DNA from 2 places in the Lysinibacillus sp. FSL W7-1291 genome. Region 1 is predicted to be linked to the other one. Evidence: predicted binding sites of a transcription regulator. Region 1 holds the regulator's gene; the other holds the start of a gene.
The links. The regulator CtsR, encoded in region 1, represses protease genes until heat stress. The targets are predictions, from matches to a motif close to ATGGTCAATAAAGGTCAAACA.
Positions count from the first base shown of each region.

Region 1 (11,313 bases):
TCCATCATTGATGAATTTACTGAAGCATTCGTTGAAGAAACGAAAAAACTTATAGTAGGAGACCCGTTAGATACAAAGACAGATGTCAGTGCCATGATTAATCCAAATGAGGTAGAACGTATCCGAGCGTGGGTTGAGGAAGCGCAAGAACAAGGGGCAGTTATTGCAACAGGTGGCGAATTTACAGAACGTACTCTAACACCAACAGTTATGACGAATGTAACAGCTGACATGAAAATTGTCTGTCAGGAAACATTCGCACCAATCGTCTCAATTGTTTCATATGAAACATTAGACGACGCGATTCGACTTGTGAACGAGTCGGACCTTGGTCTAAATGCGGGTATTTACACGAATATATTGTCAGATGCCTTATATGCAGCAGACGAATTACAGGCTGGTGCTGTCATTATTAATGATATTCCGACATTCAGGGTAGATAACATGCCATATGGTGGTGTGAAGATGAGTGGTTATGGACGAGAAGGAATTAAGTGGGCCATTGAGGAAATGAGCGATATGAAATTTATTTCGATGAAAAAATCATTCTAAATTTGCATCAGCTCTTCTTCTGCGATACGATGACGAAAGAACATTACATGAAGGGAAGTTGCAAGTATTATGCCAAACAACGCTGTACCAATGAGCCAATCACGTACGGTTCAATCGCGTCTCGTATTACCCCCAGACACAAATAATCACAATTCTATTTTCGGTGGAAGAGTGTTAGCTTATATTGATGAAATCGCTGCTATTACAGCAATGAAACATGCGAAGGGACTCGTAGTTACAGCATCTATTGATTCGGTTGATTTTTTATCGGCTGCACATGTAGGGGATATTCTTGAAATCGAGAGTATTGTTTCGTCTACAGGACGTTCTTCTATGGAAGTTTACGTTCGTGTTGTTTCTCGTAATATTGAGACTGGCGAGGAAAAATTAACGACAGAATCCTTTGTTACGATGGTTGCAGTAAATGAGGAAGGGAAACCAGTACCAGTTCCTGCGATTTATCCTGAAACAGATGAAGAAAAACGTTTGTTTGAAACAGGGCCAGCAAGACGAGAGCACCGTAAGCAAAAACGTGCATTACCACATTAAGGAGAAAGGGAAATTCGCTTTTAAAAGTGAATTTCCCTTTCATTTTACATATTTAGTTCATTAACTACATTAATAAGAGAGTCAGAAGAAGAAGAAACGAGCGTAGCTCCCTGTGATAATTCAGTAATTAGATTAGAGATGGCTGAAATATCTCTTGATGTGTTGACATATTGCTGTTGAATGCCAGAAACAGCATCGGCAATATCATTAAATGACTTGGATAAATTCTCTTGTGTATTGACACTGTGCTGAATTTTTTGATCCACATTAAGAACGGAATTGGCCATCGTTGTAATATTGCTTTCTGTTTCTTTAATGAGGTGTGAAACATTTTGTACGGCATTTTTTGTTTCCTCAGCAAGCTTGCGTACTTCCTCAGCCACCACCGCGAAACCTTTCCCATGTTCTCCAGCTCGAGCAGCCTCGATGGAAGCATTTAAGGCTAATAAATTGGTTTGATCAGCAATACCTGTAACAAGTCCAACAATCTCAGAAATTTTCTGAGAAGAGGTACGTAGCTGATTCATCGTTACCTCCAGACTGTTGACACTTTGTAAAATGACTTGGATTAAATCATTTTGTTCTTTAAGCTGCAGTTGACCACGTCTTGATTTTTCTTGGGTATCTGCTACGAAGCTTAATCCTTGCTTTGTCGCCACAGCAATATCATCTGTCTGTGAGGAAATAACCAATAGTGATGCTGCTGTTTCTTCACTAATAGAGTTGAGCTCCTCTGCTGTACTTTGAATGGTTGTAACAAGAGAGTTTTTTGTTGCATCAGCCACTGAGCGAATGCGTTCTTCTTCATTTTCATAGGCCTCGATCACAAGCTGTTGCTCGAAATTAATGATTTTACAAAAAGCATTTATGGCACGAATGGCATCTTGTTTTGAGATGTCCACTTCGCTCACAAAATTTGTGAATGTAGAAGTGAGTGATTGGAATGAGGCAATATACCATTTGGATTGTAAACCAATTCGCACGTGAGTCTCGGCAATTGCCTTTCTTTCGGCAATGTAGGCATCATTTATATGACTCTCAAAAATATCACTTAAATGTTTATGTAATGTAATTTTCAAACGGTCAATATGTGATGTTCTATTAATAATATCGATTAGATCTTGGCTCAAACTAATGGCAGCATAAAATTGCTCCACCATTGCAGGGATGAGATCCTTTGCAAGCGGTTGTAGTTGTTTAATGATTGCTAAATCGTCTACTGTTAAATTTAAAAGTTGCAATTGTTTTTGAAGATTCGGGTAGTTCGATACATCTAGTCGAACATCATTCTTAAAATTTTCAGGTGTTAATGTAATTGAATAGTTAGCACTACTGTTTTTGGAAAACCAACTCATTATTATTTGCTCCATTCCTAATATCCATAATAAATTGTAAGTAAAAAAGCCTTTTGAAATTTGTTAGGTTTGTAAATTTGATAAATAATTGGTATTAAATCTATTTTACTATTATTTGCTGAATATTTGGTTAAAAATTTGGTTATTTCTTTATTTTTTTACTTTATTGTCAGTTCAATTAGTGAAGCGAAGTAAATTTGAATTTAAAATAGGAAACCTGTAAAATACGAACTGTTTAGCAAGATAGAGACTGTACGTAAAAAGGGAGTAGAGGAGGTATTATATGGAGAAAAAGCGTTTTAAATTTGTCATCCCAGTCATGGTTATTGTCGCAATTGGCTCTGTTTATATGTTACGAAACTATTATGCTGAGGTACCCTCTGTTGAGCGATTATTAATTACAATCTGTGCAACTTTGGGATCAGGCGTACTAGCATACTTTTTATTTCCGCAGCAAGGTGATAATAAAATTGATGATAGGGGACCCTATTAACTTCTTGAAAAAGGAGACTGCTCGTTTCATGACAAAACGAGCAGCTTTTTTTATGGTTTAAATAATTTAAACCAGCCTTTATGTTTAAAGATGGCTAGCATAAAGATCGCAATAATAATCATGGAGCCTAGTACAATAAAATAGCTGTAATGGCCATGAAGCTCAGGCATGTTATCAAAGTTCATGCCATATACACCAGCAATAAAAGTAAGGGGAATAAAGATAGTTGATACAATGGTTAAAGTCATCATAATGCCGTTCATGCGACTTGAGCTCATAGCCATATAGCTATCGCGCATATCCGCTGTCAATTCTCGATTGGATTCAACCATTTCAGTTAGTTTAATGAGATGGTCATAAATATCTCCGAAATAAGCTCTTTCTGATTTGTTTAAAGAAAAACGGTAAGAATTAAGAATTCGATATAAAAGATCTCGCATCGGTAAAATAGTGCGTCTTAGGTCAAGTAAGTCACTACGGAATTCGAAGACAATCTTCATGGCATTTACGTTGCTTTGGTATGTAAGTTCGCCTTCAAGTGCATTAAGATGATCTTCAATTTTATAAACAAGAGGGAAATAGCTATCCACGATTTTATCAATTGTTTGATATGTTAAATAAACCGTTCCCCGTTCCCAATTCTTTGGTTGGCTTGCTAGTATCTTTTGTACCTTATCTATTTCAGGAACAGGGTTTTTATGGAACGTCACAATAAATTTATTGGAGGCAAAAATATTAACCTCTTCTGCAGCAAGGTTCTCTTCATTTACTCGATGAATAACAAAGAAATGAAAATCATCATAGAAATCGAGCTTTGGGCGCTGTAATCGCATTAAGCAATCTTCAATAGCAAGCGGATGGAAATGGAAAAATGTATCTAATAATGATTCTTCTTCGGCTGTAGGGCAATTAAAATCAACCCAATACCATTCAAATTCTTGCTGATGTATAACTTCCAATGGAAAATCTTTTAGTAATTGTTGTTGTTTTGTAATACCAATGGTGCTTATCACGGTTTTCACCTCAAATTATTTACTACAAAATATTTATTTAGTGCCCCTCTTTAAAGCATACCCAACCAGCAAATAAAGTAGTGGCAAAAAATCTAGAAGGTTTTGTAAAGCCCGCCTTTTGTAGCAGTGTTAAAATATCCTCTTCACGCATAAACGGAAGGGAGCGAATGGATTTTTCCATCTCTGCTACATCAGATGCAGAAAGCTTTGTATGTTGTAGCCAATAGGAACGCCATAAATCAAATTGTAGTTCAGTTTCTAAAGAGCCGGGCTGACCATATTTCGAGACAAGGACAAACGGTGCTCCAGGCTTTAAATGTCTTGCGATTTCTTCTAATGTAGATAGCTTTTCTTCATAACCCAGAATAAAATGCAGAACGAGAACACAACTTGCTGCATCGTATTTTATGGAGGGTAATTGAGTACCTAGTATTGTTCCTTGGTGGAAAGACAGCGTATTGGGTAGAGTGTGTAGACGTTCCTTTGCTATGCTGAGCATGGACTCTGATGGATCAATACCTGTGAATGACCAGTCGGGCCTTCCATCTGCAAGCTGTAAAATTTCATTGCCGCTTCCTGCACCCACAATTAACATATCAGCTTTATCTGGGAGTGTAGAATGATAAAAGGTTTGTATTAAACGTAGCATGGCATCATAGCTTGGCAATGTACGACGAATACCCTTTTCATATTCGTTTGCTAATGTGTTGTTAAATTCCATCTCTCATCACAGCCTTCCAAAAAAAATTTAATAAATCTTATTTAATGTGAAACTATTACGGGTATAGTTCCGTAAATAGTAGTACATAAAACATAGACAAAGTACAAAGAAAGGGTTGATATATATGGAGACTAAATGGTCTAAAGTAATCATACACGCAAGTGCATTTTTTGCGCCATGGTTAGTACCTATTATTTTCTTCTTAATTAGTTCGGATGAGGAAGTGAAGGCGATTTCTATTCAAGCATTGCTCTTCCAAATTGTTATGGGTATTTTAATCGCTATCTCAGTTGTTTTAAGTTTTGTTCTTATTGGGTTACCGTTTTTAATCATTTTCGGCATCATGTTATTTGTTGTACCAATTATCGGTATCGTAAAAGCATTGTCTGATGAGCCTTGGCGTTATCCAATTGTTGGTCGTTGGGTATAATTTTCATAGACGCAAGTATATGCTAGTTGCATATGCTTGCGTTTTTTCTATGACTAATAAGGGTACATTAGGTATATGAGCAAATTATAACCCGCGCAGTTTTAAGTGAAAAAGTGCTGTTTTTCGTACTAAAATAGGCATTTTAAGACTTTTCACTTTTCTATGGGCGAAATCATTGCAATTTTTTTGAAGCGTTTTGTATAATATACTAAAAGAAAGTCAAAGATAGTCAAAGTCAGTGAAGCAAGCGAGGTGTATTCCTAAAATGCGTAATATATCAGACATCATAGAAGGTTACTTAAAGCAAGTACTTGAATTAGGTGGAGAAGGGCATATTGAAATTAAACGGAGTGAGATTGCTGATAAATTTCAATGTGTGCCATCACAAATAAATTATGTAATTAATACAAGATTTACTGCCGAGCGAGGTTACCTTGTTGAGAGCAAACGTGGTGGTGGTGGGTACATACGAATTTTACGTGTCCGCGCGCATTCACAGATTGATTTAATCGACGATGTTCTCAGACAAATAGAAGGTGGAGCATCTCAAACGATGGCAGAAGATTTAGTATATCGGCTCATCGATGAGCAGGTAATTTCAAAACGAGAAGCGAAATTAATGTTAGCAGCAATTGATCGCTCCACAATCGATTTACATCTCCCTTTAAGAGATACTATTCGAGCAAAGATCTTGCGAGCAATGCTGACAACAATCAAATATGAACAGCAAAAATAGTGAGGTGATGGAAATGATATGCGAACATTGTAAACAACGTAATGCGACAGTTACAGTAACACAAGTTCAAAATGGGCAAAAGGTGGAGCACCATTATTGTGACGTCTGCGCCTCACAGTTCCATCCATTTCATGCAGAGTTTAAACAAGAGCCAGTGTCTATTCAACAGCTATTGTCGAACTGGTTCGGCTCGCCTACATGGCAAAAGGTGGGGGAAAAACAACAAGTTCAACCACAACAGCAAACATGCCCACAATGTGGATTTTCGTATAAACAATTTTTAAAAGAAGGTAAATTTGGATGCCCGAGCTGTTATGACACCTTTAGTGAGCATTTGCCTAAGCTCTTTAATCGCATACAGGCAGGCCCTCAACACATTGGTAAAATGCCTGGTGCTCGCAGTAATGTGTATGTCATTAAAAAGCAAATAGAGGATATCCGCAAGCGTATGAAGGCCGCTGTAGCAGAAGAACAATTTGAGGAGGCGGCGAAGCTCCGTGATGAAGTTAAAGAGCTAGAGAAGCATCTACAATTTGAAGGTGGTGATGTGTCATGATGATTGATTCATTTTTAGAGCGTGCGACCCCAACGTGGATGCATATCAAGGATGATTATTCAGATATTGTCATTAGTACACGTATTCGCCTTGCTCGAAATTTAGATGGCTATCGATTTCCATTAGCTTTCTCAGAGAATGAGGCACTGCAGGTGGAACAGGCAGTTACACATGCACTAAGTGATAGCCCAACGCTTCAAAATGATTATGCTTATTTTGCTATTAAGGATTTAACGCCTCTACAGCGTCAAATTCTTGTAGAAAAGCATTTGATTAGTCCACAGCTTGCTAAAAAAGAGCAAGTAGGCTCCATACTTCTTTCTGAAGATGAATCCGTTAGCATTATGGTGAATGAAGAGGATCATTTACGCATTCAATGTATGACAGCAAGCTTTCAACTTCAAAGTGCCTATGAACAAGCAAATAAAATTGATCGTATCCTAGAGAAAGTATTACCGTATGCCTTTCGAGATACTTTTGGCTATTTAACAAGTTGTCCGACGAATATTGGCACGGGTCTTCGCGCATCGGTCATGATGCATCTACCCGCACTGACATTAACCGGGCAAATGAATCAAATTATTAATGCCATGACTCGCTTAGGAATGACTGTAAGAGGTATATATGGGGAAGGCAGCGAAAATTTAGGAAATGTTTATCAAGTGTCGAATCAAATTACACTTGGGAAGACAGAAGAAGACATTTTAGCAGACATACAAAGTGTCGCTGAAAAGATTATCCAAAAAGAGCGACACGCAAGAGGGAAGTTGATGGAAAAGGCAGAGCTTGCTCTAGAAGATAGAGTATATCGGGCTTTAGGTACCCTTACACATGCGAGAATTCTAACAAGTGAGGAAGCCGCTACCTGTCTATCTAATGTTCGTTTAGGAGTAGATCTACAGTTAATTGATGGGATTCAAGCAACAACCTTAAATGAATGTGTTGTTAGTATGCAACCAGGTTTTTTACAGCACTATGCAGGTGAGGCACTGCCCCCTGCTGAACGGGATCGTGTCCGAGCGGAAATGCTCCGTGAGGCATTATCTCAAGAATATGCGAATAAGCCTATAAATGGGGAAAAAGGAGAGGATTTATATGATGTTTAATCGTTTTACACAACGCGCGCAAAAAGTATTACAGCTTGCTCAGGAAGAGGCTATTCGTTGGAAGCACGAATCTATTGGAACAGAGCACATTCTATTAGGGCTTATACGTGAAGGCGGCGGTATTGCTGCGAAAGCGTTAGAAGCCATTGATATTAGTCCTCAAATGATTGAAGCTGGTATTGAGGAATTAGTTGGTAAAGGTAAAGAAGATGTCGGCCCAATTGTTCACTATACGCCAAGAGCTAAGAAAGTAATTGAACTATCTGTGGATGAATCACGTAAATTAGGTCACTCGTATATCGGCACAGAGCACTTATTATTAGCGCTTATTCGTGAAGGTGAAGGCGTGGCAGCTCGCGTCTTAAACAATGCGGGTGTCGGCTTAAATAAAGCACGTCAGCAAGTATTATTGCTATTAGGTAACAACGATAATGCACAATCTGGGCAACAAGCAGCTCAAGCTGCCAATACCCCAACTTTAGATAGCCTAGCGCGTGATTTAACACAAATTGCACGTGAAGGCACATTGGACCCTGTTATTGGTCGAAGCAAGGAAATTACACGTGTGATTGAAGTGTTATCGCGTCGTACGAAAAATAACCCTGTATTGATTGGTGAGCCAGGTGTTGGTAAAACAGCAATTGCTGAAGGGTTAGCACAGCAAATTATCCATAATGAAGTACCGGAAATCCTACGTGACAAACGTGTCATGACTTTAGATATGGGGACGGTTGTTGCAGGTACTAAATATCGTGGTGAATTTGAAGATCGTTTGAAAAAGGTGATGGATGAAATTCGCCAAGCTGGCAACATCATTTTATTCATTGATGAATTGCATACATTAATCGGTGCAGGTGGTGCAGAAGGTGCAATTGATGCCTCCAATATTTTAAAACCATCTTTAGCACGCGGTGAGCTTCAATGTATTGGTGCAACAACATTAGACGAGTACCGCAAATATATTGAAAAGGATGCAGCATTAGAGCGTCGCTTCCAACCAATCCAAGTGGATGAACCAACAGTGGAAGAAGCGATTCTAATTATTCAAGGCTTACGTGACCGTTATGAAGCGCATCACCGTGTAAAAATTACAGATGAAGCGATTGAAGCAGCGGCTAAAATGAGTGACAGATATATTTCAGACCGATTCTTACCAGATAAAGCAATTGACTTAATCGACGAGGCAGGTTCTAAAGTCCGCTTACGTTCATTTGCAGTGCCACCAAACTTAAAGGCACTTGAAGATAAACTTGAAAATGTGCGCTCTGAAAAAAATGCAGCCGTATCAGGCCAAGAATTTGAAAAGGCAGCCTCTCTAAGAGATACAGAGCAAAAGCTGAAAGATGAAATTGAAGCTACACGAAAAAATTGGAAAGAAGAGCAAGGCAAAGCGGAATCTAAAGTGACTGTGGATGATGTTGCAGCAGTTGTATCAATGTGGACAGGAATCCCAGTAGCTAAAATTGCTTCCGAGGAATCTTCGAAGTTATTACAACTTGAAGAAGAGTTACACAAACGTGTAGTAGGGCAAGGAGAAGCGGTAGAAGCGATTTCTCGTGCGATCCGTCGTGCAAGAGCAGGCTTAAAAGATCCAAAACGACCAATCGGCTCATTCATTTTCTTAGGACCTACAGGTGTTGGTAAAACAGAGTTGGCAAGAGCACTTGCTGAAGTGATGTTTGGCGATGAAGATGCGATGATTCGTGTCGATATGTCTGAGTACATGGAGAAGCATTCGACTTCTCGTTTAGTAGGTTCACCTCCAGGCTATGTGGGCTTTGATGATGGTGGTCAATTGACTGAAAAGGTTCGCCGTAAACCATACTCGGTTGTATTATTAGATGAAATTGAAAAAGCACATCCAGATGTTTTCAATATTCTACTGCAAGTTCTTGAAGATGGCCGTTTAACAGATTCTAAGGGCCGTGTAGTAGACTTCCGTAATACAGTAGTCATTATGACTTCAAACGTTGGTGCCGATGCTTTAAAATATCAAAAGAGCCTTGGTTTCAATGTAGGTGGAGCAGAATCTAAGCATAAAGATATGAAGGGTACGATGCTAGAAGAATTGAAAAAGGCATTCCGTCCAGAGTTCTTAAACCGTATCGATGAAATGATTGTCTTCCACGCATTAGATAAAGAGCATTTAAAAGAAATCATTGCAATGATGGGCAATGCACTAACAAAACGCTTAAAAGAGCAAGATATTTCGTTGGAGCTAACTGATGCAGCACTTGAGAAAATTGCTGAGGAAGGCTATGACCCTCAATATGGTGCTCGTCCGTTACGCCGTGCATTACAAAAACAAGTAGAGGATCGATTATCAGAAGAATTGCTGAAAGGTAATGTAGAGAAGGGTAATCAGGTAATCATTGATTATGTAGACGGTGAGTTTATTGTAAAGAAAAAAGAGGGAGTATCCATCTCTAAATAATTTTATGCAAAGACAGCGAGGCTTTAAGTGCCAAGCTGTCTTTTTTTCTGTACAATTAATGATAAGAACAAATATTCGAGGTGAAAGCAATTTGGCAAAGAAAAAAACAAAGTTTGTATGTTCAGGCTGTGGCTATGAAACTGCAAAATGGATGGGAAGATGTCCAGGGTGTGGAGAATGGAATAAGATGGTGGAAGAAGTTGAGATGGTCGCAAAGGGACCACGAGGAGCATTCCAGCATTCTGCTACAGTTACCCAAAAGGCTCTCCCAATTATTCAGGTCGAAGCGACTGAAGAATCCCGTGTAGCGACGGAAATGGGCGAACTGAATCGCGTATTGGGCGGTGGTATTGTACCCGGTTCGCTCGTATTAATCGGGGGAGATCCGGGGATTGGGAAATCTACACTATTACTACAAGTTTCAGCATTACTTTCGAATAAAGGGCATCGTGTGCTTTATATTTCTGGAGAGGAGTCCATTCGTCAAACAAAATTACGAGCAGAGCGTCTAGGAGTGGTTTCTCAAGAGCTTTACATATATTCCGAGACGAATCTCGAATTTTTAAACCAAACCATTGATGAAGTACAACCGAAATTTGTCATTGTCGATTCCATACAAACCGTCTTTCATCCAGAAGTAACAAGTGCACCAGGTAGTGTATCGCAAGTTCGTGAATGTACGGCAGAACTGATGCGAATCGCCAAGACAAAAGGCATTGCTATTTTCTTGGTCGGGCATGTAACAAAAGAGGGGCAAATTGCCGGACCTCGTATTTTAGAGCATATGGTTGATACAGTGTTATATTTTGAAGGAGAAAGACATCATAATCATCGTATTCTACGCAGCCAAAAAAACCGCTTCGGCTCTACCAATGAAATTGCGATATTTGAAATGCTTCAAGGGGGATTAAAGGAAGTGCTGAATCCTTCTGAATTATTTTTGCAGGAGCGGTCACAAGGAGCAGCGGGATCCACTATTGTTGCATCCATGGAGGGGACAAGACCCATCCTTGTTGAAATTCAATCTTTAGTAACACCTACAAGCTTTAATTACCCTAAACGTATGGCAACTGGTGTCGATCAAAACCGAGTGCAATTGCTAATGGCAGTGCTAGAAAAACGGATGGGCCTCATGCTACAAGCTCAGGACGCATATATTAAAGTGGCTGGTGGTGTCAAATTGGATGAGCCAGCAATTGATTTAGCGGTGTTGACAAGTATTGTCTCAAGCTTTAAAGATCAAGCTGTGCGAGCAACGGACTGCTTTATTGGTGAAGTAGGGCTGACAGGTGAGGTACGTCGAGTATCGCGGATTGAACAGCGTGTTATTGAAGCGGCAAAGCTTGGGTTTAAAAGAGCTTTCATACC
Region 1 is NZ_CP151994.1:4,408,794-4,420,106, reverse strand. It holds partial or broken gene NST76_RS21625 (aldehyde dehydrogenase family protein) at 1-552, shown strand, start outside; gene NST76_RS21620 (acyl-CoA thioesterase) at 622-1,101, shown strand; gene NST76_RS21615 (globin-coupled sensor protein) at 1,146-2,456, opposite strand; gene NST76_RS21610 (hypothetical protein) at 2,740-2,949, shown strand; gene corA (magnesium/cobalt transporter CorA) at 3,000-3,962, opposite strand; gene NST76_RS21600 (class I SAM-dependent methyltransferase) at 4,000-4,683, opposite strand; gene NST76_RS21595 (DUF4870 domain-containing protein) at 4,808-5,113, shown strand; gene NST76_RS21590 (CtsR family transcriptional regulator) at 5,379-5,849, shown strand; gene NST76_RS21585 (UvrB/UvrC motif-containing protein) at 5,863-6,405, shown strand; gene NST76_RS21580 (protein arginine kinase) at 6,402-7,511, shown strand; gene NST76_RS21575 (ATP-dependent Clp protease ATP-binding subunit) at 7,501-9,945, shown strand; gene radA (DNA repair protein RadA) at 10,037-11,313, shown strand, end outside.

Region 2 (11,313 bases), 710 kb from region 1:
ACCTCCACGTGCAGCAACAAATGTAATATCCTTTTGTATATCGCCAGGATGTAAAAATTGTGCAAGAGACGCAACGGATTTTCCACCTGTGACAGCTACTACCTGCCCATCAAAGGCTGAAGACATAAATTGTAGTGCCGCTTCTTTGCCAAGTAAGGTTAAAATCGTATCGTCTTCATTGTAATCACCAGGAACTACAACTACACGCTCAATACCAAAATGCTGTTCCAGCTTTTTCGCAAGCTGAGTTAAGCCAGACCATTCGTAAACGATAGCTCTTAGTTTTTCAATAACTATTTCACCATCATCTGTACATACCATACCCGACTTTTGTGAATCTAATAACCCTTGCTCGCGTAAAATATCAGTTTCTTTACGAATTTCTCTTTCTGTCATTTTCAGTGAATCGGCAAGTGTACGTCGTCCGATTGGCTGCATGAGCTGAACAGCTTGTAAAATTCGATATCTTGATTGCAGAAGCGGATACAATTCAGGAAGTAGCCTTTGTTGTGCCTCTGGAACAGTGAACATATTTATCTACTCCCTTATTAATAGATGTGGGTTATTTTTTATCCCACAACATTATTTTGTGTCCCACTTATGGTTTTATTATAATATGCATTGTTTTAAAGCGCAAGTAAATGTATAGTTTTGGCTAAAAAAAAGCCTCATAGCTTTGAAAACAGCTACGAGACTTTGTTGCGTTTATTTTGTGAAAGATAAAATTGCGTTCTTCTTAAATCCTTCTAAAGCTTTTGTTGCTTCACTTTTATTTGTAAATTCAAAAATACGAACATCCTTTTTCTCAAATACTGTAATAACCCACATTGTAAAATCTCCCTTCACATCATTTATTTTTGTAATATAACAATCACGAAACTCTGTGATACATCTGATAATCTGTTTTATAACAACTTCTTACTTGATACCTATTCTACTCCGTTTTTTCTGAAAAGGAAGTCAAATGTGAAGGTCTTCACAAACTGTTCAAATTCAAAACGCTTTCATTGAACAATTTGTGAATTGTGTGGAATACAGCTAACAATAGTGTCATTTATACCGTTATTAATTCTTTATTAGTCTGGTGCATCAACTACTTAATTGCTCCAGCAATATAGCATAATCTAGATTGCCATACTGAATCACAGCACCATCCTTTTCGACTACCGGAATCATTAGCATATATTTTTCATGTATATCATCATCCTGTTCGATATCAACGATATCAATATCGAATGGTAGATCCTCCTGTACAAGCTTTAATGTCTGCAAGCCTTCCACACATAATGGGCAATTTGCTCGACTAAAAAATTTAACAATCATCGATAGCACCTCCTCATCTTATTATAAACGAAAGTGTGATGAAGGAATGTTTTCTATTCTTTGATAACTTTTGATTGAACTGTCTTAGCTTCCCTTTTCGCATCCATATAATGGACTATTGTAATAAAAAAGGCATTGACTGTGCGGAAGCCGCACATCAATGCCTTTCGGTTATAATTATTTTAAATGACTGTCGAAGAATTTCACCATGGCATTGTAGAATTCAATTCTGTTTTCTTCATTAGCGAAGCCATGTCCTTCGTTATCCTTTAGCATGTACTCAACATCCACACCTCTAGCACGTAAGGCTTCCACAATTTGATCGGATTCTGCCTTATTAACACGTGGATCATTTGCACCTTGAGCGACAAATAATGGTGTTTTGATTTTATCTGCGTGGAAAATAGGTGAAACAGCTGTTAATAAGTCTTTGTCCTTTTCTGGATGACCTACGCGTTCATAAAACAAGTTACGCATCGTTTCCCAGTATGGAGGAATGGTATTTAATAAAGTGAAAATATTAGATACTCCTACATAATCAACTGCTGCAGCATATAAATCAGGTGTATACGTAATACCAGCTAATGTTGCATAACCACCAAAGGATGCACCATAAATGCCGATACGCTCAGGGTCTGCAATACCTTGATCAATCGCCCATTGCACACCATCTGTAATATCGTCCTGAATTTTAAGTCCCCATTGCTTATTACCAGCTTGAAGGAATTCCTTCCCATAGCCAGTTGACGAACGGAAATTCACTTGCAGTACGGCATAGCCTCGATTAGCTAATAATTGTACTTCTGGATTGAAGCCCCACATATCGCGTGCCCAAGGTCCTCCATGTGGATTGACGATAAGAGGAAGATCTTTAGCTTCTTGATTTTTCGGTAAAGTTAAATAGCCGTTAATTGTCAAACCGTCTCGACTCTTATAAGAAATTGGATGCATTTCAGCAAGTCCTTCTGGTTTTAACCAAGGGCTTAAAGTAGCCAACTCTGTTAAGTCACCTGTTATGGAATCATAGTAATAATATTTTCCATACACGGTATCACTTGAAACGCTCACAATAAATTTTGTCATCTCTTTATTGTAATCATTGATACCTAATTCACTTTCATGCACGCCAAGCTTATTTTGTATTTTACGGAACAGCTTTTCAAACTTTTTATCAAAGAATTGATAATGCAGCTTATCAGTAACATAAGCACCATATAATAATTTATCTTGTTCAGCGCTATATAAAACACCCGAAACATCTACTTCATCATTGGACATTATAACTTTTTCATTGCCTTCTAAATCATATTTTACAACTTCTACTTTATCTCTACCTTTGTTGGAAGTTGCATAAATTGTTTGATTGTCTTTAGAGAAAGCCAGTGGCACTACTTCATCCCCTGCTTCCACTTCAATAAACGGTTTAAATTCATCCTTTTCAGAATCTCGATAAAGGATTGTTCCTGCCACACCATCTGTTGCTACGGCAATACGCACATTTCCATTCCGATCTGCTAACCAGTTTGTAATATTACCTGGATTTTTAGCAACATGCTTTGTTTTACCTGTCTTGACATTCAGCTTGTACACATCAAAGACAGTGGCATCCTCTTTATTCATCATTATAAGAATTTCATCTTTAACACCCTGTAGGCCACTTAATATTCCTACTGTTACATTTGGATATGGCGTTAAATCTTTTTCCTTTGACCCATTAAATGTAGTAGAATAAATATGGAAGTTTTCATCTCCACCTTTATCCTTTAAATATAATAAACTATTTTCCTTCCAGAAAAATCCTGCAATATCACGATCTTTAGAGTTCGAGACGCGAACAGGCTCACTATCATCATTCATTTTTTTTACGAAAACATTGGATCTGTTGTTCCATGCAGAGGCAAATGTGATGTAATTACCATCAGGTGAAAGTTCATAGCCGAAATTCCCAGGATTCTTCATGAAATCTTCTACAGAAATTTCCTTTACACCTTTATTATTAGAACCATTTTTAATTTGTTTTGCATTGTTTAACATTTTAACTGCATCTTGTTTAGCAATAGCATCCGTGCTTACTGACACATTTTTAAATATACCAAGCTTATTGGCTTTCTCTAAATACTCAGCAAGCGATGCTTCTTTTTCTTCTTTATTTAAAGCTCTTACTAAAATACGAGCGGCTTCATCACGTTTAATCGATAAATTTAAATCCGCGAACTCCTCAGCCTTTACCCATGTATCAATAATTTGTTGCCGCATTGAATCTGATCCGTGTTGGAAAGTTAATGCTGTTACAGCTAAATTCAAAAATTCCTGCACTGAAATGCGCTGCTCCTGCGCTATTACAAAGCTATTTGTTTCATTGGCAGCACGTACTTCTTGCATGGTTGCAGGAATAGCTACAGATGTTGTTAAAATGATCGCTAATGATGCAGATAAAAATCTTTTTTTCAAAATGATTCCTCCCTATATCAGTTTACGTTATATCGAAAGTCGATATATTCAAATTATACCAATTTTTGTATTATTGTCAATGTTTGATATTTTTTATGATCATTACTTTTTCTTCACTCATAATGAAAGCGAACTAAATAATTAGTTCGCTAGGTATTACGATTAAAATTTTCTGCTCGCTCCTCCGCCTGCGGAAGATCCTCCACCGAATCCTCCAAAGCCGCCTCCGCCTGAACGCCCTCCACCAAAGCCACCTGGATAACCACCATAGCCTCCAGCACGAGGACCTCCACCACCTTTCGAAAAGAACGTATAAATAATAAGAACAACGAGAACGATCAATATAATTAACCAAGTTGGCATGTCTTCACCTTCGTCTGCTGTCGCTGGTAATTCACCATTCCAATTATACTCCTCGGCAACAGTGCGAAATATTTCAGCATATGTCGATTGGAAGGCTTGATCTATGTCACCCGTACTTGCAGAAGGATAAAATGCCTCATCTAAAATACGTCCTAATTTTCCATCTGGTAATGGCCCCTCTAATCCTTGACCAACAGCTATTACTACGTCATTATTCCCTTCACCCTGTCCAAATGTAGCTAAAATTAAAACACCGTTATTTTTCTGTTCGTCACCTATTCCCCAAGAACGAATCATTTTTGTAGCATACATCTTTGGCTCCTGTCCATCTAGACTATCAATGGTTACAATCATGATTTCAGCGCCTGTGCCTTGATCCAATTGCGCGGAGTAATGATTTAATTGTTCTTTGATACTTGCAGATAATACATTGGCAAAATCATGTATATACGTATTTTTCATCGGTGACGGCATAGTTGCCTTTGCCATGTTCGTAAATAAAAGAAACACCGAACAAACGATGATTATCTGTACAAGGCTACGCTTCATTAGTGTGTACCTGATTGACTAAAATCGATTGATGGTGCTTTGTCAGCTCCTGCTGCGGCTTTAAAGTATTCTTTTTGTTCAAAGCCAAACATTCCTGCCATCAAATTACCTGGGAAACGTTTAACTTGCTTATTAAATTGCTGAACTTCATTATTGTAATCCTCACGTGCTACCGCCAGGCGATTTTCAGTGCCTGCTAGCTCATCCATTAACTGACGAAAGTTTGTATCTGCCTTTAAGTTTGGATAATTTTCAACAACTACAAGTAAACGACTAAGTGCTCCAGTTAAAGCATCATTTGCAGCAGCTTGCTCCTCTGGAGTGTTTGCACTACCCATTTGTGCACGTGCTTGTGTAATACTTGCAATCACCTCTTGCTCATGGTTCGCATAGCCTTTCACTGATTCGACTAAATTTGGAATCAAATCATAACGACGTTGGAGCTGATTTTCCACTTGTGCCCATTTCGAATCTACATTTTCCTCTGCAGTCACCAGGCTATTATATTTAGGAATGAATAATAAGGCGAATAGAACAAGAATAAGAACAATTATCCCAATTGGTCCAAGCAACTTTTTCAATTTATAGAACCTCCTCGACCTACTTTTCCTTTCTTCAATAGTCTACATTTTTGTCTTTACATTTATACCGTATGAATTTCATTTGACTTGACATACTAATTACTGCATCAAAAAATCATTGAGGAGGCGTTTTTTTTGTCACAATCGTTTTACAATGAATCATCAAATCAAACCAATTTCAATCAACAACATAGTCTAAATCATGGTGGCCATGAAATGATGGACATGCATGAAACAATTGGCGAAATTATCGCAGGTATGAACCAAGCCATAATTTTACGCCCACATGTACAAGATCCGGAATTATTGAATATTTTGGATCGCCAGTATAATTTTACTTTAGGTATGTACAATACAATTGTAGAGTCCTTCAAAACAGGACATGATCCATCTGTTCCAACAGGACGTTACCAAATGGAGACAGGAAATGACTTTAAATATGGCGTAAATCCTGGTCAACCAAAAAAGCCAATGCAAAATGCCAATGAAATTAATGATGAAACTATTTCAGGGTTCTTACTTGGTGCTCAAAAAGGTTCAGCAAAATGTATGACAACGGCTGCTTTAGAGACAACAAACCCAGTTGTTCGTCGCGTTGTTGCTGATAGTATTCCTAACTGCATTGAAATGGGCTACGAATTATCCATCTATCAAAATAAACATGGCTATTATCAGGTACCTCAATACTCACAACAGGATATGCAAACGATGCTGAATGCATATGACACAACAACTAATCCCCTTCATTAACACGAAAGAGCAGTCTCTGGTGGTAAACACCAGAAACTGCTCTTTATTCATTAAGATTATAATACCTTCCCTAAAAACGCCTTTGTACGGTCACTTTGTGGATTGCCAAAGAGTTCCTCTGGAGAGCCTTCTTCTACAATATAGCCACCGTCCATAAAGACTACTCGATCCCCTACTTCACGAGCAAAGCCCATTTCGTGCGTAACAACAACCATGGTCATCCCTTCAGCTGCTAGATTTTTCATAACATCTAGCACCTCTTTGACCATTTCAGGATCAAGTGCTGAAGTGGGCTCATCAAATAAAATGGCTTTTGGCTTCATGGCTAAGGCACGTGCAATGGCTACACGCTGCTGTTGACCACCCGACAGCTGCTCAGGATAGTTATATGCCTTGCTGTCGAGTCCAACCTTTTTTAACAGCCCATGCCCTAATTCTTCAGCTTCTGGACGACTCATTTTGCGAATTTGCATAGGGGCCATCGTGACATTATCGATAACTGTCATATGCGGGAATAGATTAAATTGTTGAAACACCATGCCAACTTCTGCCCGAATCTCATTGATATTCGTTTTTGGCGCATTAATTTTCACATTTTCAATATAAATAGCACCATCTGTTACATCTTCCAGCATATTGATGCATCGTAAAAATGTACTTTTGCCTGAGCCAGATGGTCCAATCACACAAACAACTTGTTTCTCTTGGATTTCATAATCAATGCCTTTTAATACTTCAAGCTTTCCGAAATATTTGTGTAGGTTTTCAATTTTTATCATCTTGCTTCCCGCCCTTCTGCCTTAGCTTTACGAGGGACATAACTATTGCTAAATCGTTTCTCGATAAATGCCACGATCTTCGTTACACCATATGTTAAAACTAAATAGAGTAGTGCAGCAACGATGTACGGTTCCCAGAAGCGGAAGCTTGCACCTGCTACTACCTTACTTGCGTATAAAATATCTGGTGCTGCAATAACTGTTACTAATGAAGAATCTTTTAATAATGCGATAAATTCGTTCCCTAATGGTGGAATCATACGTCTAAATGCCTGTGGTAAAATGACCTTACGCATCGCTTGGTTATGTGTTAACCCTAAAGAACGAGCTGCCTCCATTTGCCCCTTTGCAATACTTTGAATACCTGCACGGAAAATTTCCGCATTGTAAGCAGCACAGTTTAATACGAGCGCTGTAATCCCTGACACCATATATCCTAAAGAATGACCAAAAATTGTTGGAATAACTGCTAAGTGAATTAATAAAATTTGCACAAGCATTGGTGTTCCACGGAATAAATCGATATATAATTTTGATGGCCAATAAATCCATTTTTTACTCGATAATTTTCCTAGGCCTAAAAATAGTCCTAATAGAATACCTCCAAAATAACCACTAAGTGTCAAAATAATTGTTACGCCAATACCCCGTATAAACATATCTCGGTAGTTCCAGACAATGTCCCAGCGTAAGTCAAAGATGTCCATCCGAAAACCCCATTTCCCCTTTAAAGTGAATGAGCCGCTAGCATACTAGGGGCGTCATCATTCATTTATTACTTGAAATCAGAACCTGTAATTTCTTTTAATTTACCGTTTTCTTTAATCTTTTTAAGACCTTCATTTAATTTATCTAATAGCTCTTTGTTTCCTTTTTGAACCATAAAGCCATAATATTCTTTTTCAAATGCATCATCTTCGATTACTTTTAGTTTTTGATCTGGATGCGCTTTAATGTATTCGTAAACTACCGCATTGTCTCCAATAGCTGCATCAACGTTACCGTTTAACATCTCTTGAATTGCGATTGGTTGACTTTCAAACGCCATAATATTTGTACTTGCTTCCCCTTGTAGCTTTTTCGCCGCCATATGACCTGTAGCATTAATTTGTACTGATACCTTTTTATCTTTTAGTTCAGCTAGAGATTTAATTTTTGAATCTTCTTTTACAACAATCAATAATTGAGACTCATAATAAGGCTCTGTAAAATCAAATGATTCTTTACGCTCTTCAGTAATTGTGATTCCTGAAGCACCAATATCTGTTTCACCGTTTTTAATTGTTTGGAAAACTGGCTCCCAACCAATGTTATTCCAGTCAACTTCAAAGTCCATTTCATCAGCAATAGCTTTTAAAACATCGACATCAATCCCCACAATTTTCCCTGAATCGTCAACAGATTCAAATGGTGCGAAAGTTGCCTCTGTACCAACTTTATATATTTTCTTACCATCTTCTGAAGATGAGCTTCCTGAAGATGCACCATCCTTTGTACCACATCCTGCAAGTGCTAATGTTAATGCTGCAACCATCATCAGTAGCATCCAACCTGTTTTCTTCATTGTATTTCCCCCTATTTCAATAATTTTCCGAAATGCGTATTATTTTTCGCAATTCGGAAATGTTAGACTATTAGGTCAATTATATTAATATTATAGTATTTAGACAACAACTTTTCGCATAAAACTAAATATTTTTTCATATTAATTTATAATAAACTTATATAATTAGAAGAAACATGTATAAATAACAAGAAATCTAATCTAAAATTAATATATATACACTACAATCCACACCAAATTTCGATAAATTTAGGCAAAAAAAAAGAATCCCCTCAGATAGGATTCTTTTTTTCGACTATTTCTAGTCTTCACGTACAGTATGTCCACTAAAAAATAATTTGGAGTTATTGCTTTTTTGAAGGTTTGAAAGGAATAAATAGGGGAATAATGCCAAATAGGACAGTATTGCACCTATATCTCCCTCTCGATCTCCGCTAAGCAGGCTGCTAAACTACTTATTAGGAGATGAGCTATAACAAGTCTATCTATATTCAGTAAAATGGCGCCCTCGGAGGGAATCGAACCCCCAGTGCAAGAACCGGAATCTTACGTGTTATCCATTACACCACGAGGGCAAAGGCACAAAAAAAAAGTACTCACTCTAGGCTTACGAAAAGCATGATGTAGATAACCCTCATTTTTTGAAGCATACCTGCAAAATAGTGTACTGTACTTTAAACTTATAACCTCAATTATTATACAAGCCTATCACATATAATTCAACCATAGAATGCAAAAACATTTTATTTTTTTTATTTCACTTTAGCAGGGTTAATATTTGACCTTCCCTGACTATAATGTGTATGATAAGGATACAGCTGAAATAACAATGGAAATTTTCAGCAAAGGTATTCGAATTTAGTTTTTTAAGGAGGATTTAACATGAATTTAATTCCTACAGTTATTGAACAAACAAGTCGCGGTGAACGTGCATATGACATTTATTCACGTCTACTTAAAGACCGTATTATTCTTTTAGGAAGCGCTATTGATGACAATGTGGCTAACTCCATTGTTGCACAACTTCTTTTCCTACAAGCGGAAGATCCAGATAAAGATATCTCTCTTTACATTAATTCACCAGGTGGATCAATTACGGCTGGTATGGCTATTTATGACACAATGCAAATCATTAAACCACAAGTTCAAACAATTTGTATTGGTATGGCTGCATCAATGGGTGCTTTCTTACTAGCTGCTGGTGAGCCTGGTAAACGTTTTGCATTACCAAATGCAGAAGTAATGATTCACCAACCACTAGGTGGCGCACAAGGTCAAGCGACAGAAATTGAAATTGCTGCTAAACGTATTTTATTCTTACGTGAAAAATTAAATGGCATTTTATCTGAACGCACAGGCCAACCACTTGAAGTCATTGCTAGAGACACAGATCGTGATAATTTCATGACTGCTGAACGTGCTAAAGAATATGGTTTAATCGATCACATTATGCACCGTAGCGATAATAAATAAAAATGAGAAGGCATCACAGACTCGCTCTGTGATGCCTTTCGTGTTGTTGAAAAAAGGTGATGTCAACGGCAGAAACAGCCATTTTGAAAGGCGAGGGGTTGATTTCCGTTCCGCCAGCGTCCTTTCCAGGGGGTGTCCGCTGATCACTGCATTCGCTCCAGGGGCTCCTCTAGGACGCTAATCCCCTAGGAGTGACGCTGGCTCCACTCCCATCAACCATTCTGCAAAAGTGTCTTTTCCTGAACAAAATAGCCCTTTATTTATATTATTAGAAAGAGGATAGGCTCTTATTTTCAATGCGGAGAAGTGATGGATGACAACACTTCTCCATAAAGCGTAGTGAATACCTTCACTTTATTTGAAAACCTTTCTAAAAAGAAACATTTTTATGAATTGGGGTGGAAGGCTACTTGACTCCCGTGGGATAGCGAGACAGGCGAGCCTCTAAACGGAGCGGTAGCGGAGGAAGCTGCTCGGCGCTCGCCCACAGGAAAGCAAGTAGCCTGCAATGGAAATCCATTTTCACCTTTCACAAAAACGCTATGGATGGTTTTGTTTTTCAACACTATGAAGGCATCACAGATTTGCTCTGTGATGCCTTTTGTGTTCAATGAATGTTAGTCTTCATTTTCGATAATTGTAGCCAATGCTGTAACCGCTTGCTCCGCATCGCTGCCGTCACTACTTAAAGTAACTTCAGTGCCTTTAGCGACTGCTAAGCTCATGACACCCATAATGGATTTGGCATTTACTTTTTTCTCGTCTTTTTCCAGAAAGATATCCGCACTAAAACGATTTGCTTCCTGCACAAATAGTGCTGCTTGTCTAGCTTGTAGTCCTAATTTTAATTTGACCTGGACTCTTCTCTCAATCATACTCAAAACTCCCCTTCACTACCGTTCATCTATTAGTTTTATCTTACCTCACTTACTAGCAAAAGAACAATAAGCGATTACGCATGACATTCATACCTGAAAAGTATGAAAACTTAACCACCTATTTTTTCACCGCGTCTTAATGCATCAGCAATCTCATCAATTTTTCTCAATCGATGGTTAACACCTGATTTACTAACCGTTCCACTTGATACCATTTCACCAAGCTCTTTTAATGTCACATCCTGATATTCTACCCGTAGACGTGCTATTTCACGTAGCTTTTCTGGTAGCTGATCCAGACCAATTGAATTTTCAATAAATCGAATATTCTCTACCTGTCGTAATGCTGCACCAATAGTTTTGTTTAAGTTGGCTGTTTCACAGTTCACAATACGGTTGACGCTATTTCGCATATCTCGCAATATGCGCACATCCTCAAACTTCATCATGGCCTGATGTGCACCAACAATATTAAGGAAATCTGAAATTTTCTCTGCTTCCTTTAAATAGGTGACAAAACCTTTTTTTCGTTCAATTGTTTTGGCATTAAGTTCAAATTCATTCATCAAATCCATCAATGCCTCACCATGCTCTTTATACAA
Region 2 is NZ_CP151994.1:3,702,116-3,713,428, forward strand. It holds gene NST76_RS17930 (sugar-binding domain-containing protein) at 1-531, opposite strand, end outside; gene NST76_RS17935 (hypothetical protein) at 706-828, opposite strand; gene NST76_RS17940 (glutaredoxin family protein) at 1,090-1,323, opposite strand; gene NST76_RS17945 (S9 family peptidase) at 1,501-3,774, opposite strand; gene NST76_RS17950 (TPM domain-containing protein) at 3,937-4,686, opposite strand; gene NST76_RS17955 (LemA family protein) at 4,686-5,267, opposite strand; gene NST76_RS17960 (spore coat protein) at 5,403-6,017, shown strand; gene NST76_RS17965 (amino acid ABC transporter ATP-binding protein) at 6,074-6,796, opposite strand; gene NST76_RS17970 (amino acid ABC transporter permease) at 6,793-7,503, opposite strand; gene NST76_RS17975 (basic amino acid ABC transporter substrate-binding protein) at 7,572-8,360, opposite strand; tRNA gene NST76_RS17980 (tRNA-Arg) at 8,861-8,935, opposite strand; gene clpP (ATP-dependent Clp endopeptidase proteolytic subunit ClpP) at 9,243-9,833, shown strand; gene NST76_RS17990 (HPr family phosphocarrier protein) at 10,451-10,708, opposite strand; gene whiA (DNA-binding protein WhiA) at 10,822-11,313, opposite strand, start outside.
Region 2: a site for CtsR is predicted at 9,136-9,156, ahead of clpP (ATP-dependent Clp endopeptidase proteolytic subunit ClpP). Genes of this name have one in related genera too.